4 regions of the Abyssicoccus albus genome follow, and region 1 is predicted to be linked to each of the others. Evidence: riboswitches for the same ligand, from Rfam matches in the RefSeq annotation. Region 1 holds a riboswitch; each other region holds the start of a gene.
The links. Region 1 has a riboswitch for S-adenosylmethionine ahead of EDD62_RS00695 (methionine ABC transporter ATP-binding protein). Riboswitches for the same ligand answer to the same signal wherever they lie in the genome.
Positions count from the first base shown of each region.

Region 2: linked by a shared signal. The riboswitch ahead of EDD62_RS06740 (hypothetical protein) and the one ahead of EDD62_RS00695 (methionine ABC transporter ATP-binding protein) in region 1 are both predicted to bind S-adenosylmethionine.
Region 3: linked by a shared signal. The riboswitch ahead of metK (methionine adenosyltransferase) and the one ahead of EDD62_RS00695 (methionine ABC transporter ATP-binding protein) in region 1 are both predicted to bind S-adenosylmethionine.
Region 4: linked by a shared signal. The riboswitch ahead of EDD62_RS06630 (M20 family metallopeptidase) and the one ahead of EDD62_RS00695 (methionine ABC transporter ATP-binding protein) in region 1 are both predicted to bind S-adenosylmethionine.

Region 1 covers NZ_RKRK01000002.1:136,029-139,217, reverse strand. The annotation lists gene EDD62_RS00705 (MetQ/NlpA family ABC transporter substrate-binding protein) at 1-59, opposite strand, end outside; gene EDD62_RS00700 (methionine ABC transporter permease) at 125-820, opposite strand; gene EDD62_RS00695 (methionine ABC transporter ATP-binding protein) at 813-1,832, opposite strand; SAM riboswitch class I at 2,022-2,126, opposite strand; gene EDD62_RS00690 ((deoxy)nucleoside triphosphate pyrophosphohydrolase) at 2,300-2,692, shown strand; gene EDD62_RS00685 (MFS transporter) at 2,754-3,189, opposite strand, start outside.
Region 2 covers NZ_RKRK01000003.1:311,630-314,818, forward strand. The annotation lists gene EDD62_RS06725 (glycosyltransferase) at 1-419, shown strand, start outside; gene EDD62_RS06730 (CatB-related O-acetyltransferase) at 403-1,233, shown strand; gene EDD62_RS06735 (DoxX family protein) at 1,287-1,631, opposite strand; SAM riboswitch class I at 1,733-1,837, shown strand; gene EDD62_RS06740 (hypothetical protein) at 1,908-2,138, shown strand; gene EDD62_RS06745 (Fic family protein) at 2,218-2,424, opposite strand; gene EDD62_RS06750 (hypothetical protein) at 2,616-3,189, opposite strand, start outside.
Region 3 covers NZ_RKRK01000002.1:271,376-274,564, forward strand. The annotation lists gene pckA (phosphoenolpyruvate carboxykinase (ATP)) at 1-1,142, opposite strand, end outside; SAM riboswitch class I at 1,334-1,441, shown strand; gene metK (methionine adenosyltransferase) at 1,580-2,773, shown strand; gene EDD62_RS01390 (hypothetical protein) at 2,916-3,189, opposite strand, start outside.
Region 4 covers NZ_RKRK01000003.1:284,683-287,871, forward strand. The annotation lists gene EDD62_RS06615 (pyridoxamine 5'-phosphate oxidase family protein) at 1-363, opposite strand, end outside; gene EDD62_RS06620 (nitroreductase family protein) at 525-1,151, opposite strand; gene EDD62_RS06625 (FAD-dependent oxidoreductase) at 1,275-1,547, shown strand; SAM riboswitch class I at 1,704-1,799, shown strand; gene EDD62_RS06630 (M20 family metallopeptidase) at 1,871-3,061, shown strand; gene ldmS (L-aspartate--L-methionine ligase LdmS) at 3,045-3,189, shown strand, end outside.

The sequences.
Region 1 (3,189 bases):
CACGCTCCCAATACGAATACAATAGTCAATGTTGCGATTAAATAAATAATTTTTTTCATTTCAAATGCCTCCAATATTTTTTATAATGATTAAATTTTATGCTATATCTTTACTACTTACTAACTTACCTCTTATCGACGCGTCGTGCTAACAAGTCTCCTGTCCATTGAATGATAAAGACGATGATCAAGATGAAAATCGTCGACACCCAAATGACGTCGTTTTGGTTCCTTGTAAATCCGACTAAATATGCTAAATTTCCTAATCCACCGGCGCCAATAACACCCGCAACGGCTGTCGAACCGACAAGGGCAATGGCTGTGACGGTAATGCCAGAGATTAACGCTGGTAATGATTCACGAATGAGGACATTCCATATAATCGATCGTGTTGTCGCACCCATCGACTCAGCCGCTTCTATAACGCCTTTATCAATCTCTTTTAATGCAATCTCGACCAGTCTTGCATAGAACGGTGATGCGCCAATGATTAACGCAGGTAAAGCCCCTGTTGGACCACTAATCGTCCCGAGTAATAAACTCGTAAATGGTATCAAGATTAAGATTAAGATGATAAATGGAATCGCTCTAAACAAGTTCACAATAAATGAAACAATACTATAGAACACTCGACTAACACGATCTTCTCTTGTCGACGTTAAGAACAGTAACAATCCGAGGATAATACCGAATATAAACGCAAAAAATGTCGACACGACCGTCATATATAACGTCTCATATACAGCAACCCAAACATCATCCCATCTCACATTTGGCATCGTGACAATTTCTACAATAATATCTTTAAAACTCTTATTCATCGATAACCACCTCGATTTCTACATGACGTGATTTTAAATCTCTTCGAATGACTTCGAAGTCAAAGCCACCAGGTGGTAAAAATTGAACGAGCAACGAACCATAAGCCCCATCGCGACCGTACTTCATATTTGCTTGCAAAATATTCACCTCAATATCGTACGCCTTCGTTAAATAACTCACGATCGGCTCTGTCGTCGACTCTCCGATAAACTTCAACCGATAAATATGATACATCTGTTCATCGATTAACTGCTCGATCACACCACCATCATCATCGATATCTTCTTTGATGAACTCCTTCGTCACAGCGTGTTTAGGCGATTCGAACACATCACGCACAGGACCTACTTCAATAATCTCACCATGCTCCATCACCGCCACCTCGTCACAAATTTTACGAATGACGTGCATCTCATGGGTGATCAGCACGATCGTTAACTGCTCCTCTTCTTTCAATCGAACGAGTAAATCAAGAATCTCATCCGTCGTCCTAGGATCTAGAGCACTCGTCGCCTCATCACAAAGCAATACCGAAGGACCATTCGCCAGCGCACGCGCAATCCCAACACGTTGTTTCTGACCCCCAGATAATTGGCTCGGATAATACGACTCACGACCACTCAACCCAACACGCTCAACAAGCTCAAGTGCCCGCACACGAGCCTCTTTCTTGTTCACCCCAGCAATCTCTAACGGATACATAATATTCTGTAATACCGTTCTAGACCATAATAAATTGAAATGCTGGAACACCATCGATACCTTCTCACGCTTCTTACGAAGCGCCTTAGGCGATAATTTCGACATCGAATCATCACCAATCACGACCTCACCACTCGACGGGGATTCAAGCTGGTTGAACATTCGAATCAATGTACTCTTACCAGCCCCAGAAAAACCAATCACCCCAAAGATAGAACCCTCACGAATCGTCAAATTCACATCACGCACCGCCGTAATATCTTCACCACGGACGTTGAACACTTTGGATATATTTTTTAACTCAATCATATGACACCTACCTCTTGATCAAATTCACTTAATAGATTATTGATGAACCTAATATAAACAATACACATCCAGAGTGAATATACGGATTAACGGTTTAGCAGAATAAAAGGAAGCCAAGGTAAAGCGGAAGAGAAAGTAAACTAAAAAAGCTTTCTCTTATATAAAGAGAAAGCGATACGATCATACTTTCTCTCATCTTCATAAGTCATTAAGCTTATTGTGAATTGGCACCTTGTCATTTAAGACGGTTGCCGGGCTTCAAAGGGCACATCCCTCCACCACTCTGGATAAGAGTTGTTTTATTAAGTTGTTTATAATGATAACACCATCGTTTTTAGAATGCAACAACTATTTTATATTTTCTAATAAATTAGAATTCACATAATTACTAAAAGAAATTACGCAATCACACACGTACAAGATGAACTATTTCTTTGATATAATAAGATCAAATAAGGGGGTATATCATGAAGAAATATGTAAAAGTCGTAGGCGCTGTCATTGAAAAAGATGAGAAAATACTCTGCGCACAACGAAACGGTGAGAAGTCTTTACCGAATATGTGGGAGTTTCCAGGTGGGAAGATTGAAGACGGTGAATTGCCAGAAGCGGCGTTGAAGCGGGAGTTAATGGAAGAGATGGATTGTGAGATTAATGTGTTGGATAAGATTGTGACAACAGTGTATGAGTATGATTTTGCGACGATAGAACTCACGACGTATTATGCTGAGATGGTGAGTGATTCGATTGTGTTGCGTGAGCATCAGGATATGAAGTGGTTGTCTAGAGATGAGTTGGACTCAGTAGAATGGGCCCCAGCAGATATTGAGGCGATTGAGAAGATAAAAAATGGAATATAAAACGTTAAAACCGCAATTAATAAAACATCAATTGCGGTTTCCATTTCGTATAATAATCTTTCTATTCATTAAGTATTCTATACCTTCTAATTTCGTTAGAAGTAAATGCAATGACAGTACTTAAAAAATATAATATTGCAGCGAATACAAATATCCACTGAACACCAAATATATCTGCCATGTAACTACCGAGTAACAACCAAATGATATAACTGCCAAAGATTAAAGTATTAATTGTTGAATAAACACTCGATTGTATATCCAATGGAATCTCAGTTTGTAAAATAGACTTTTGGACAGTCTCGCGAATTTGATATGCCGGGCCATCAATAAAACAAATAATAATTGCTATAATTGCCAAACTATTTAATGAATAACCTATCGTAAGTAAAAACATGATAAAAGCAGATAGTACAATCGTATAACCACCAAGTCGATTGAAACTTTTACTAAATTTAATTAAAATTATACTACCTAATAGCGAACCTAAAGTATAG
Region 2 (3,189 bases), on a different contig from region 1:
AATTAATTAATGATTTAAATGCAAATGATTATATTCATCTTAAGGGGTATTCAAATAATTTAAATTCAGCCTATCAAAATAGTGGATTGTTCCTTTTGACGAGTAAAGAAGAAGGGTTTGCGTTAGTATTACTTGAATCATATAGACATAATACACCAGTAATCAGCTATGATATTAAATACGGTCCTAATGAAATTATTAAAGATAATGTCAATGGAAATTTAGTTCCGTTAAACGATGAAGAACAATTATATAAAGTAGTTCATAATTTTTTGAGCGATGACTCGGTAAGCAATCGATATTATGAAAACTGCATTTTGACACAGAAAAAATATAGTGCTTCTCAGAATTTTGACCACTGGATGAAACTGATTCAATATTTGGAACATAAGGAGAAACATGATGACATCAACAATTAATGGTATTGTTTATTATACTGATAACATTCACTTACAACAACTACATCACCATTCAACTGTTTACACTACAAATAATGTACTTCAATTTTTAGACGATCATTATATTTCAACGAAAATATCAGACCGTGGACATATTATGCGCGTAAACGATCCAATCTATATTGCTGATCATGCTATTATAGAACCTTATACAACATTTGGAGGCACTAACTACTTCTTTACAATGGGGGCCTTTAGCTACACAAGAAGTTTATTACCATTAAACACAATCGTAGGTAGGTACACATCTATCGCGCATTCGGTTAGTCGAATGGGTATAAACCATCCAATAGACCGTTTTTCTTCATCATCGATTACTTATGAAAGTGAAAGTAATGGAATACGTCATTATTTAAACAATAATGAGTCACGTTTTGAACAGACTCCTTCACCTTTTATTGAAGAATCTCCCATAGTCATTGGAAATGATGTATGGATAGGGCAAGACGTATTAATTGCGTCTGATGGAATCACAATACATGACGGGGCTGTTATTGCTGCTAAATCGGTTATTACAAAAGATGTTCCTCCATATGCAATTGTTGGTGGAATACCTGCGCGTGTAATAAAATACCGATTTGATGAGCATATTATAGAACAATTGATGGAATTAAAGTGGTGGCAATATGATTTTGGTCAATTCGAAACGATTAAAGCAACCGATTCAATCCAATCCTTTATTGATAAAATTAAATCACTAACATTCAATAAACAATTAACACCTTTTACTCCATCTGTTGTAACTAAAGATGACTTTATCAAATTAAATAATTGAATACATATTGAGACATAAAAACCGAAGTAAAAACTTAATATACTTCGGTTTTATTACAACCTCTTAATCACCCACATCAACACAAACTGCAGCGGTAATCTTGCGTATAATGCCCACGATGGTAATGTTTTATCTCCTAGTGGAAGCTTTTTTCGAGCCATATAAATATTAGCTGGAAATACAGCAAGTAAAAATAGATTAATCAATCGTTTTGTCCATTGTGACGGCTTTTTGATGATCAACATAACCCCTATCAATATTTCGATGACACCGGAAATATAAACTAAACTTTTCTTAAACGGTAAGTACATCGGAATAATCTTTCTGAAATTAGGTTCACGAATAAAATGCAATAAACCAATCATTGTAAATAAAATACCTATAATTCTTCTGCCCATAATATTTGACTCCTTTTTATATAAAACGTATATCTATATTATATCAATTAAGATATGAATTTTGAATAAACTTTGTTATAATAGAATCAAATAAAATAGTTCTCTTATATAGAGTGAGTGGAGGGACTTGGCCCTATGAAACTCCAGCAACAGCTATTTTTGATAGCGATGTGCTAATTCCAACAGGTACGCCTGAATGATAAGAAGTCTCGTTGAAGCTCTTCTGAATTCAGGAGGGCTATTTTGTTTGTATCATATTATAGAGGAGAGATTGTTATGTCAAACAAATTATCAACGCAGGAACTGATTGAGTCACTGAAGTATTGGACTGAATACACACCAACACATTACGCCGCTTCGATGTTGAAATATGGGAAATTGAACGAAATTAAAAGCGAGCTGCAACAACACATTGACCTCTTAACTACACTTAGCCCAGTCAACCCAATCATCCAAGATGAAATCAAGTCAGAAATTAAAATGATTCAGCAACAGTTAGATAATTAAAATTTTAAAAAAGTTATTTAGAATATATCTTAATTTATTTATTAAGATATATTCGTTACATAACTATTTATTAAATTTTCTACATTTTAAACCAATCTGGATTCTCACTTCTTACGCTATTGAGTAAATTATAATATCGTATTCTCTCTCTTTCTAGTTCTTCACTTACAAAAAATATCGGTGAATCAATTGCACTTTCTGCTATCATATTTAACACAATTAAAATACGACCAAGTCTTCCATTTCCATCTAAGTATGGATGAATTGATTCAAATTGTGCATGCATAATTGCTATTTTAATTAATGGATCAGTATTTTGATCTCGTAAAGTATATCCTAATTTTGGAGCACCCTTTAAGCTACTATGGTTGGATCTGAATTTATACTACATTTAGTATCTCCTACTCATCCGAAGATATAATACATACATTTAATTAAAAAATCACTCCTCTACTTTGAGAAGTGATTTACGATAACTTAAATTTTTATTTGTTCATTAACCTTTGCATTTTCAATAATCTCGATCGTATCTGTATATTCTACTTTCTCTATAATACAACCTTTTCCAATGGAGATGTTCTTTCCTCTTACCGTTTCACATAACACATTTTCTAAATGGATTTCATCACCTTCAATTAAATTGCAACTCAATGTACCCTTTCTATTTTCCGTGAATAAAGAGGCGAACAATCCTTTATTCTCAGTTTTTTGATCTTCTAATATCGCAATTGTTTTACCACCAATTTCTTGTGCTGAACAATGATTCCTCAATGTTATATTTACTGAATCTGCATTAATTAAACCTTCGCTTTCAATTTTTCCACTACACTCAAAATAATCAACCTCTATATCGCCATCAACCATTGAATAGCCCGAAAGTTTTAATCTTTCACCAGTAATATTTCCATCAATGTCTAACATACCTGAAATCTCAAGATCATTGCCTTCGACCTTTCCTTCAACATTCGTTTTCCCACTAGACTTCATCGTATTTGCTTTCAATGAACCTTCGATAGTAGACATTCCTGAAGATTTAAAATGCTCGACTGAA
Region 3 (3,189 bases), 140 kb from region 1:
CCACGTTCAGTTCCTGCAAGCTTAGAAGTGAAACCACTTAAAAAGTGATACATTGCTTGATCTTTTGTTAATTTCGAAATCGGTGGTAACACACCAAACGCGTCTGCTGTTAAGAAGATAATTGTTGTTGGATGACCTGAGATTGAAGGATCCTTCGTATTATCAATGTTATATAAAGGATATGCAGCACGTGTGTTTTCAGTTAAAGATTTGTCATCATATTTAGGATAATTCTCTTCGTCTAATGGAACGTTTTCTAATACTGCACCGAAACGAATTGCATCATAAATTTGAGGTTCTTTTTCACGAGACAAGTCGATTGTTTTAGCATAACAACCACCTTCTATGTTGAAAACACCTTCATCGCTCCACCCATGTTCATCATCTCCGATTAATTTACGGTTAGGATCTGCAGATAATGTTGTTTTACCAGTCCCTGATAATCCAAAGAATAATGCTGTACGATTAGCATCTCCAACGTTACTTGAGCAATGCATGCTTAAAATGCCTTTTTCAGGTAATAAGAAATTCATAATAGAGAAGATTGATTTTTTCATCTCACCAGCGTACTCAGTACCACCGATTAAAATAATTTTTTCTTCAAATGAAACGATAATGAACGTTTCAGAACCCGTTCCGTCTACTTCAGGGTCAGCTTTAAAGCTTGGAGCAGACACAATAGTAAATTCTGGATTGATATTCAAACCTTCTTCTTTTGTTTCAGGGCGAATAAACATTGTTCTAGCAAACATATTATGCCATGCAAATTCATTGATGACACGAAGAGGCAGACGCGTAGATTCGTCAGCACCAGCATATCCATTGAATACGTATAATTGTTCTTGTCCATTTAAGTGATTTAAAACTTTACCATATAATTTTTGGAATACTTCTTTCGAAATTGGTTGATTGACAGGACCCCAATCAATTTTATCTTTAATAGACTCCTCTTCAACAATATATTTGTCTTTAGGAGAACGACCAGTATATTTACCAGTTGTTACACTTAAAGCACCTTGAGGTGTGACAACACCTTCACCAAGTTTCACACTTTCAACGACAAGTTGTGCAGAAGTGAGTTGCTGTTTTGTTGAAGATTTGTCTAAAAGATTTTGAATAGATGTGGATTCGTTTTGAACCATTATGACTCCTCCTAAATATATTTTCATGCATTAGTATAACATAACTTATGGTCATGTTAAGTAAAATGTATACGCTTACTTAAATTTAGTTCAAAATATTTATTTGTGACAAAATGTGTATAGTTGTAAATTTAATAAGATCAAATAAAATATTGACTGTATTAATAAGGTTTTGTATACTATGAGTATATAACTTATCAAGAGAGGTGGAGGGACATGGCCCTATGAAGCCCGGCAACCAATTCAATCGAATTAAGGTGCCAACCGTTTGCAAGGATGTAATCCTTGATCGATAAGTGTTATTGAACGGTTAGCCATGCTCTTTAGAGTATGGCTTTTTTTATTTCCATGATGTGTTTTTACAGTATGTTATTTGTAATTTAGTATGAATTAACTTATTAGGTGGCTTCATTCACTTAAATATAGGAGGAAAAATTATGACAACGAGAAGGTTATTTACATCAGAATCAGTAACAGAAGGACATCCGGATAAAATTGCAGATCAGATATCAGATGCAATATTAGATGATATTTTATCAAAAGATCCATATGCACGCGTAGCTTGTGAGACAACAGTGACAACAGGAATGGCTCTGATTACAGGAGAGATTTCTACTAAGGCATATGCCGACATCCAAAAAATTGTAAGGGATACAGTTAAAGATATCGGTTATACTCGTGCTAAATATGGTTATGATTATCAAACAATGGCAGTACTGACTGCAATCGATGAACAATCTTCAGATATTGCTCAAGGTGTAAATAAGAGTTATGAAGATCGTTTAGATGAAGATTATGATGGAACGATTGAGTCAATCGGTGCAGGGGATCAAGGGCTTATGTTTGGTTATGCAACGAATGAAACAGAAGAGCTGATGCCATTACCGATTACTTTAGCACATAAATTATCGAAGCAACTCTCTAAAGTACGTAAAGATGAAACATTAAATTATTTAAGACCAGATGGTAAGACTCAAGTGACTGTCGAATATGATGAAAATGATCAAGTACAACGTATTGATACGATCGTCATTTCGACTCAACACAAGGAAGATATTACGCTTGAACAGATTCAACAAGATATTAGAAAAGAAGTCATTGATAAAGTAGTTGATCAAAATTTACTAGATGATGAGACAAAGATTTATATTAATCCTACCGGAAGATTTGTCATTGGAGGACCACAAGGTGATGCTGGACTGACAGGACGTAAGATTATTGTCGACACATATGGAGGATATGCACGCCACGGTGGTGGTGCATTTAGTGGTAAAGATGCTACGAAAGTAGACCGTTCTGCAGCATATGCTGCAAGGTACGTTGCAAAGAATATTGTGGCTGCTCATCTTGCTGAGCAATGCGAAGTACAATTAGCTTATGCAATTGGTGTTGCCGCACCCGTGAGTATATCGATTAATACTTTTGGAACAAGTGATTATTCTGAAGAAGAGCTTGTTGAAGCGGTAAGAAATACATTTGATTTAAGGACAGCAGGAATTATTGAAATGTTGGATTTGAGAAGACCAATTTACAAAGATACAGCGGCATATGGTCATTTTGGTCGTAATGATTTGAACTTACCATGGGAACAAACGAACAAAGTTGAAGAGTTAAAGTCTGTACTGAAGTAATAATAGTGTGAAACTATCATCAAGTAACTATTTAATATTCCTTTTATTATTTCTTAATATTAGAAAGCTTAATAAAACAAATACAATAAAAAAGCCAATTGCTAACATTAGCAATTGGCTTTTTTAGAACTTTAATTATATATTATTCTTCAGTAGAATCTTCTCCTTGATCATCAGCATCATCAGCATCATCAGCAGAATCTTCTCCTTGATCATCAGCATCATCAGCAGAATCTTCTCCTGCATCATCATCAGTAGATTCTTCTGTTGACTCTTCTCCTGCATCATCTTCTTCAGTAGACTCATCTCCGCTTGTTGCATCATCTACAGCTTCACCAGCATCGTCTGCAGAATCTTCAGCTTCACTACAAGCTCCTAATAATAACGCTGATGCAAATCCGCCGACTAATAATACG
Region 4 (3,189 bases), on a different contig from region 1:
TACAATCATTTGTTCTGGCTTGATATGGATTACTTGAAGTGTAGCTGAATCTTCAATACGTGTCTTCTGTTGAACGTCTTTAATCCATTCAATTGTCTTCTCATCGTCAACGATTTTCGCTGTTCCTCGTACTTCGATATATTCTTTCTTATTCGGTTCACTATAACCTAATAACACATGAACATTTGGATTCTCTTCAATTTCATCCACTTTATTTGTTTCATCACTTGTCTTCGTATATAACTCTAATCCATCGTTATAAAATACCATATAACGTGCATTTGGTTTGTCGTCTTTTGACGTTGATAAGACGCCGATTCGATGTTCTTTGATGACGTTTTGTGCGATGTCTTTTGCATTCATTTGTATGCCTCCTTAACGAATGTATTAAATCAAAGAATAAATTTCATTCTTATTGTTTGTATATCCACTATTTAAATTTTTAATCATTCGATGTTGAAGCTACAGTAAATAGCATCCTTATCAGTCGTCATTCGTTTGATGTTACACAGATTATCTTTTGACTATAAATAATTTACTACACGTTCAACTGACATACGGTATGATGGACGGCCTTCTTTGACGGCTTTACCGATGGCAATTATAAGTACAGGGACGTATCGATCTAATGGATAACCGAGCGCTTCACCAATTTTGTCATGTTCAAACCCACCGATTGGATTCGTGTCATAACCATATGTCCTAGCGATAAGCATCAATTGCATCGCTGCGAGTGTGCTGTCAATTTTGACGATGTCACTCATCGCTTGTCGTGGTAATTGATTATACATCCCTTGGATGATTGGTAAGTTCTTTTCTTTTACTTCTTTTGGCATCATACCGTGTTCAACGGCACTGCTGTATATATGTTCACTGTTCTCAAGGCATTGTAAATCACCGAAGATCACGATCATCGCACTCGATGTATCGTTTTGTGGTGTGTTAAATCGAATGAGAGGTCGTAATTTAGCTTTTGCTTCATCAGATTCTACCACTGCAAATCGCCATGGCTGCATATTGACTGATGATGGTGCTTTCGTTGCGAGCTGAATCATTTCATCCATTTCTTCATGTGGAATTTTATAATTTGGGTCAAATTGCTTTACCGAATGACGGTCGTTAATAAGTTCTTCTATATTGTTATAGTTCATATGTTGATACTCCTTTAAATTATAATTATTTCATCCTTTAATATTATGAAGTATTTTAGTCATCACTTCACATATTATGCTTTGAACTGTGTTGAATAGATTAACCTTCATCCTTATGATTATATAGAATTTGGAGATCATCATTCGATTAAGACAGATATGGTCAATATGGCAATTGGTGTCTTACATGAAACGTCGCTTGCGGTCGATAGTGGTCTTACCGTTGGATCGCTTGGTGGTATTTCGGTAAATCCTTATTATCCAACGAATGATGAAAACATCTATGCCATTGAAGTGATGCTACAAAAAGTCATTGGTTCAAGCGTTGTAAAATTGTTCGATATACACGCTGCAGTCACTGGGTTGAATGAGAGAATGCTACGATTATATCTATGATCGCGACCTGATTGTAACGGAGTATAACTTTAAGCAATATTTAGTGAACATGAAATCTTATTTTACTTATAATCAAAATTTATTAAATTGATTTTATTTAAAAAATAGTTTGACAAATACAACGGATGCATTTATATTAGTAAATAATTAAATAAAAAATTATCCAGAGCGGTGGAGGGACTGGCCCGATGAAACCCAGCAACCTATTCAATTAGGTGCTAAATCCTGCAGGTAAATCCTGAGAGATAATACGACGTTTAAAGAGTCTATCTTCTTAGGTAGACTCTTTTTTTATTTAATTCATTACTTAAGGAGGATTTTTCATGACACATACTACAGACTTTATAGAAACTCATCGCGATGAATTTATTCGATACAGCCATGATATTCACGCACACCCTGAAATTGGTAATGAGGAATATTATGCCTCTGATGTACTTACAACCATTTTGAAATCACATGACTTTACAGTTGAGCGCAATATATCAGGTTATGAAACAGGGTTTATTGCGTCATATAAATCTGACAAAGATGGACCAACGATTGGATATTTAGCTGAATACGATGCATTACCAGGCTTAGGTCATGCTTGTGGACATAATATTATTGGTGTGACGAGTGTACTGGCAGCGATTAACTTAAAGCAACATATTGATTCAATTGGTGGTTCAGTCATCGTTTACGGTACGCCTGCTGAAGAAGGAGGACCAAACGGCAGTGCCAAAGCAAAATATGCAGACGATGGACTATTCAATCGAGCTGATGTCGCATTAATGGCTCATCCAGGTCACGAGCATTCACTGACTCAGCCGACACTCGCTGTCGATGTATTCGATGTGTTCTTCCATGGTAAATCACAGCACGCTGCAAATCCTTCTATCGATGGACAAAGTGCACTCGATGCAATGATCCAATTTTACAACGGCATATCATTACTTAGACAACATACTGCACCAAACGACTTGATTCATGGGGTCATATTGAATGGTGGAGATGCAGCCAATATTATTCCAGAGAAAACACATGCTAGATTTTATACACGTTCTAGAAAGCGAACAACACTCAATGCATTGACCGATCGAGTGAAAGAAATTGCAAAAGGCGCAGCACTCGCTACGAATACATCAGTGAAATTCGAGTTTATACAAAACGGTGTGAACGAGTTCATTAGAACACCACAACTTGATGCGCTTTATAAAGAAGCGGCGAATACTTTCGGAATTACAATAGATGACGTTGAAGAACGTTACGGCTCAACAGATACAGGTAATGTTAGTCATATCATTCCGACGATTCACCCACATATCAAAATCGGCCCTTCTACGCTCGTAGGTCATACCGATGAATTCAGAGAAGCCGCAATCAGTCAAGAGGGAGATCAAGGCCTAATCAATGGGGCTAAAATATTATCCAAAGTAGGATATCGACTCATTCAAGATGCTGACCTACTAAACCGAATTAAATCAGAACACGAAGTTGCACTCAAAGGAGCCCACGATGAATCTAACGAATAAATTAACAGTCACAATGAAAGATGCCTATCCGGTTACAACCATCTACTCGTCAAGACCATCTTATGAAGATAGTCCTTGGTTGGCCGCAGAAGAACATCAACTGAACTTCTTATCTGCTAGGGAATTAC